2 regions of the Mesorhizobium sp. B2-4-14 genome follow, and region 2 is predicted to be linked to the other one. Evidence: predicted binding sites of a transcription regulator. Region 2 holds the regulator's gene; the other holds the start of a gene.
What was found. The regulator LexA, encoded in region 2, represses DNA repair genes until DNA is damaged. The targets are predictions, from matches to a motif close to TGTTCNNNNTGTGTTCNG.
Positions count from the first base shown of each region.

Region 1 (3,207 bases), on a different contig from region 2:
GCATCACCTTGGCAACGATGGAAGCGGCCGCGATCGACTGCGAGCGCTGATCGCCCTTGATCAGCGCGCGCCCGTCGCACGGCAGTCCCGGCGGCACGTCGCGTCCGTCGGCGAGCGCGAGCTTGGGTTTTACCGGCAGGCCGACCAGGGCACGGCGCATCGCTTCCAGGCTCGCCTTGAGGATGTTGCTGTTGTCGATGCCTTCAGCGCTGATCGACGCCATCGAAACCCCAAGCGCCGAACCGATGATACGCAGGAAAAGCGCTTCGCGCTGCAAATGGCTCAGCCGTTTGGAATCATCTAGCCCTTCGGGGATATTGACGGGATCGAGCACCACCGCGGCGGCGACGACCGGCCCGGCCAGCGGGCCACGGCCGGCCTCATCCATCCCCGCGACCGGCCACAGGCCGTCGGCCATCGCCTTCGTCTCGAAGGAGAAATCGGGCTTCTCGACGATTTCGAAGAGAAGCGGAGAATCGGAACGCGCGCGAGCCATGTTGCGGCGAGGTTCGCATCGGCTCCGATTCTCCGCAAGTCCCTCCGGGTCGGGTGGGGCGCCGGACCGGGAGGGCACCGTCTGCAGGCCGGGGCAGGCCGGACGGGATTTTTTGCTTGGCAGCAATGAAACTGCCGCAGCGCTTTGGGATCTTCAGAGCAGCATCAACTGCTCCTGGTCCTTTCCGGCAGCGACGAATTGGTCGGTCCGCAGGGTGCGCCGTTCGGCGTTGAGTCCGAGTCGTTTGGCGGTGATCTCGAAGCGGCGGCCGATCTGCCAGGCATAGGGTCCGGCGCCCTTCATGCGCTTGCCCCATTCCGAATCATAGTCCTTGCCGTCACGCATCGAGCGGATCAGCGACATCACGTGGCGATAGCGGTCGGGATAGTGGCGCAGCAGCCAGTCCTTGAAGATCGGGCTGACTTCCAGCGGCAGGCGCAGCACGACATAGCCCGCCTCGCGCGCGCCGGCGGCACGCGCCGAATCGAGGATCCGTTCCATTTCCTGGTCGGTAAGACCGGGGATGATCGGCGCCACCATCACCGAAGTTGGAATGCCGGCATCCGAAAGCTGCCTGATCGCTTCTAGCCGCTTGGACGGCGTTGACGCCCGCGGCTCCATGGTCCTGGCCAGCATGCGATCCATTGTCGTCACCGACAGCGCCACCTTGGCGAGCCCACGTTCGGCCATGCGCGACAAGATATCGATGTCGCGCGTCACCAGAGCGGACTTGGTGACGATGCCGACCGGATGGCCGCGCGCTTCCAGCACTTCGAGGATCTCGCGCATGATCCGGTACTGCTTCTCGATCGGCTGGTAGGGGTCGGTGTTGGTGCCGATGGCGATGGTGCGCGGCTGGTAGCCATCCTTAGACAGTTCCTTGTCGAGCAAGCGTGCCGCATCCGGCTTGGCGAACAGCTTGGATTCGAAATCCAGGCCAGGCGACAGGCCCATGAACGCGTGTGTCGGTCGCGCGAAGCAATAGACGCAGCCATGCTCGCAGCCGCGATAAGGGTTGATTGACCGGTCGAAGGAGATATCGGGCGATTCATTGCGGGTGATGATGGTGCGCGGTTTTTCCACCTGCACCTCGGTCTTGAACGGGGGCAGTTCCTCCAGGGAACTCCAGCCATCATCGAAAACATGCCGGCTGACAGGTTCGAACCGGCCGGACGGATTGATGCCCGCCGACCGGCCGCGGTTGCGGTCCGGACGGATGCGCATGCCGCTCTGCTCGATCATCGCATTGGCCATCTCGGCTCTTCCTGCCCCAAAGGCGGCAATGTCGGCACGCATGATCGGTTCCATCTTTGCCCGCTCCCAAGGAGTGTCCATGTTGTGTCGAATCGCTCTGCTCATGAAATTATTCCTATTTCGCCTATGAGAACAAAGCAAGAACTTTCTATGTTGCGTTGCAAAACTGGCGCTGTGCGCGGGTTTCCGCTATTCGGCTGACATGCTCAGTGTTCTCATCGAAACCCGCAATGACGAGGAGGCTCTTGCCCGCACGCTCGGCTCGTTGATTGGCGGGGCGGTCGAGGGCGTGGTGCGCGAGGTCGTCGTCTGCGACACAGGTTCCACCGACCAGACGCATTATGTCGCCGAGCACGCCGGTTGCCAGTATGTGGCGAGCGGCGGCATCGCCGCCGGCATCCGGCAGGCCAAGGGTGATTGGCTGTTGCTGCTGGAACCGGGCTCACGGCTGGTGGAGGGCTGGATCGAGGCGGTCGTCGTCCACACGGCCAGGCAAACCATGGCGGCGCGCTTCTCACGCGCGCGGGGCAGCCGCGCGCCGTTCCTGGCCCGCGTCTTTTCGGGAAACCGGGCGCTCGCCGAAGGGCTGGTGATCAGCAAGCGTCAGGCCGCGTCCCTGTCGAAGAACGCCGGCAGCGCCGCGGCTCTTGCGCGCGGCCTGGCGACAAAGAAACTCGACGCCGAGATCTGGGTCGCCCCGGCCAAGCAGGAACACCGCTCTTCGAAGTGATATTTTGCAACGGCTGTTTCGCATTGCAGAAAATGTGACGCGGGTTAGCGGAGGCGCCGCTGCCGTTCCGTTTTTGGAAATGGCGCTTGGAAAGCCATTCAGCCTTTGGTTTTCATGGAGCGGCTTTTCCGCGCCGCAGATGCTCGTCCAGGCGCGGCATGATCTCGACGAAGTTGCAGGGCATGTGCCGATAGTCGAGTTGCGCCTTGAGGATGCCGTCCCAGGCGTCCTTGCAGGCGCCGGGCGAGCCCGGCAGCACGAAGACGAAGGTGGCGTTGACGACGCCGCCGGTCGCCCGGCTCTGGATCGTCGAGGTGCCGATCTTGTCGTAGGAGATGCGGTGGAACACTTCCGAAAAGCCGTCCATACGCTTTTCGAAGATCGGCTCCAGCGCCTCCGGCGTCACGTCTCGGCCGGTGAAGCCGGTGCCGCCGGTGGTGATGACGACGTCGATCCCCGTGTCCTTCGACCAGCCAAGCACCTTGTCACGGATTTTGTCACGGTCGTCGGTAACGATATCGCGGGCGGCCAGGATGTGGCCGGCCTCGGTGATGCGGTCTGCCAGCGTCTGGCCGGATTTGTCGTCGGCGAGGCCGCGCGTGTCCGAAACGGTCAGCACCGCGATGCGCACGGGAATGAAAGAACGGCCCTCGTCAGTCGTGGCCATCTCACTCAGCCTCCGATGTCATGCTGCGCGTTGCCGCGACGAACCAGTCGGGCTGGCGGC
Region 1 is NZ_VFVA01000031.1:47,631-50,837, reverse strand. Features, by position in the region: gene FJ938_RS22945 (ribonuclease HII) at 1-496, opposite strand, end outside; gene FJ938_RS22940 (PA0069 family radical SAM protein) at 650-1,804, opposite strand; gene FJ938_RS22935 (glycosyltransferase) at 1,953-2,480, shown strand; gene moaB (molybdenum cofactor biosynthesis protein B) at 2,593-3,147, opposite strand; gene FJ938_RS22925 (4-(cytidine 5'-diphospho)-2-C-methyl-D-erythritol kinase) at 3,149-3,207, opposite strand, start outside.
Region 1: the regulator LexA is predicted to act here: its motif matches at 1,879-1,896, upstream of FJ938_RS22940 (PA0069 family radical SAM protein).

Region 2 (3,207 bases):
GTGTATCGCCGCTCAGCTTGTTCGCCAATCTGGCCGTCATGCCGATCGTTTCGGTCGTGATGTTCCTGGCCGTCGCCAGCGCGTTGCTCATGCCGTTCGGCTTGGATGCGCCATCCCTTTACCTGATGGGCAAGGGCCTGACGGCAATGATCGCCATATCGGCGTGGATATCGGAACGCTCTCCTGTCGATGCGGTCGGGCTGATTTCCCAGCAATCCGTGCTGCTGGTGACGGTCGCCCTGGTCATCGCGACGATGGCGACGACATGGCTGCGGCTCGCCGCACTCCCATTCGCACTTGCCGGCCTGTTGACTGTGTCGGATACGCGCACGCCCGATGTGCTGATCTCGGAAGATGCCCGACTGGTCGCGGTGCCGATCGGCGGTGGCGAACTCGCGGTCAGCCGGGCACGCCCGAACGAATTCACCGTCGACAACTGGAAACGTGCATTGGTATCCGAAAGCATCGTCGTGCCAGAGGTGTTCAACAAGACAGACGGGCAGTTCGCCATCGCCGATGCCGTAAACCTGCCGCCGGGAGCACCGTTCTACTGCACCGACGGCGTCTGCCTCGCCAGGCACCCGTCCGGAGCGATCGTCGCGCATGTCGAAGACCGCAAGGATACCTGGAAGGCCTGCGGTTTCGCCGACGTGATCGTCGTCAACGACGCGACCGGCTATGACGCCTGCCATAACCCGCTGGTTCTCGTCGTCACCAAACGGCAACTCGCTCGCAAAGGGAGTGCTGCGGTCTTCTTCGACCGCCAATCGGCGACTGGCCCACCAATCGTCAGCTTCGCCGTCGACAGGCCATACCGTCCCTGGCATGAACAGCGCAAATTCTCGCGCGAGGCGAGGGGCCTGCCGCCCTATAAAAAGCCTGACAAAACAAGCGCAACAGCCCCTGCTCAGTAGCGCCTGATCAGCCCGACGAGCTTGCCTTGCACCTTGACCCTGTCCGGTCCGAAAATGCGGGTCTCGTAGGCCGGGTTAGCGGCTTCAAGGGCAATCGAAGCTCCCTTGCGGCGGAACCGTTTCAGGGTCGCTTCCTCTTCGTCGACCAGCGCCACGACGATCTCGCCCGGGCTCGCTGTATCGGCGTTGCGGATGATGACCGTGTCGCCATCGAAGATCCCGGCCTCGATCATCGAGTCCCCCTTGACCTCCAGCGCATAGTGCTCGCCCCCCATGATCATGTCAGGCGGCACCGAGATCGAATGCGTCTGGTGCTGGATGGCATCGATCGGCACACCGGCGGCGATACGGCCCATCACCGGGATCGAGACCGCCGGAACAGCATCGTCGTCATTGCCGGCCGCGGGCAAGCGCGACGGCGCCGGCTTGATCTGACGACCAAGGTTGCCCTGACCGAGGCTGCCCTGGATGACACTTGGCGAAAATTTCTTTGCCGCATTGAGGCCCGGCGCGATCGAATCCGGCAACCTGAGCACTTCCAGTGCGCGCGCCCGATTGGGCAGTCTCCGAATAAAGCCACGTTCCTCCAGCGCCGTGATCAGGCGGTGGATCCCCGACTTGGAGGCAAGATCAAGAGCCTCTTTCATCTCGTCGAAGGAGGGCGGGATGCCGCTTTCCTTGAGCCGTTCATGAATGAACATCAGCAGTTCATGTTGCTTGCGCGTCAGCATGGCGGCCCCCAAGGCATTGAACGAAGGGTCTGAATCGGAATCGAAAAACAAACCCAGAACAAACACTATCTGTTCCAGTTGTGTTCCGCAACCGTTTAAAGTTTAGTGAATTTGTTAAGGGGTTCGAAATTTTTGCCGCCGGCAACAAACGGCAACCGACGCTTACCGACGATTTCTGCCCCGGACACACGCATTGAAATCGTTTTGGTTAATGGCCTGTGGCCCACCCCTTGTTGAGGTTTGGCTTCAGTCGTTTGAAAGGCGCACGGGGCGGATTTATGGAGTCGCCCAGTGTCATCCCAGCGGAACGAAACGAAACCAAAACGCCAACGTTCGCCAGCTCGCTTGGGGGATGGATCCGTGTGTAAGCGTCGGACGGCGCGGAAGCGCCGAAATCATCCGGAAACCGCTTTCAGGCTGCCGGCGCGTGCGGTGTAGTTGTTGGCGCCGCTGTCTTCGCTGTGAACATAGACGTGCAGCGTGTAGCCGATATGCGCCGTCATCAATGCCTTTGCCCGCTCGACATCACGATCGAGCGCCGCCTCCATGATCGCGGTGTGATGCTCGATCGCGATCGCCTCGCGCAGTGCGTCCATGGCCTCTCCATAGCCATGCTTGAGGCCGGCCGCTGCCCGCAAAGTCGGCGCCAGGCCGAGAAAACGATGATGTCGCCGCAGCTGATCCGCGATCGTCGAGCGGAATCGCAGCAGCCAGTTGGACGTCGCACCACTCAGCAGCGCCGCGTGAAAGGCCTCGTGGCTTTCGTCCCACTGATCGACGGCCGCATCCGAGGGGTCGTCAACCGCGGTCTTGCAGCGAGAGAGCCGGTAATGAGCGGTGACAACGGCATCTTCCCATTGCCTGTCGCCTTTTTCCATCGATTCCAGGAACAGGGGCATCTCGACAACCATCCGCGCGCGCGCCAGGTCCTCGAGTTCGGCCCGCGACACGGGAGCGACGGCAAAGCCGCGATTGCTGATGGCAGTGACAAGGCGCTCGGCTTCAAGCCGAGACAATGCTTCACGCAGCGGCGTCCAGCCGACGCCATATGTGCCGCGCAGCGCACTCAACTTGAGCGGCGCACCCGGCATGAGGCGCGTCGTCAGAATATCGCGCCGCAGCAGCTGATAGGCCGCCTCCGTCTTTGTGGAACTATTCTGATCCTGCATCGCAGTCCGTCCATCGTCAGGCTTGGAAAATTATATATCATGGCGGTGCATGGCAAGAATTATATATAATGTTTGACATGGACCGGCGGACTGACCATGATCGCCTGATGTGCCGTCTTTAAGCGGCGCTAATCAAATCTGGGAGGAAATGATGTTGAAGTCGAAATGGCTGTCAGGATTGGCCCTGGCAGGCGCCTTGATGGTCAGCGCCGGCAGCGCCGCGGCTGATCAGATTCGTATCGGCATAGCCAATTTCGGAGAGCATCCTCAGTTGAATGCCGCCATAGCCGGTTTCAAGAAGGCGCTGACGGACAACGGCTTCGTCGAGGGCAAGGACGTCGTCTACACCGAGAGCCATACCAATTTCGACGCATCGCTGGTGCCGCAGATGAT
Region 2 is NZ_VFVA01000007.1:39,527-42,733, reverse strand. Features, by position in the region: gene FJ938_RS08725 (ComEC/Rec2 family competence protein) at 1-914, shown strand, start outside; gene lexA (transcriptional repressor LexA) at 908-1,645, opposite strand; gene FJ938_RS08715 (GntR family transcriptional regulator) at 2,041-2,814, opposite strand; gene FJ938_RS08710 (ABC transporter substrate-binding protein) at 2,966-3,207, shown strand, end outside.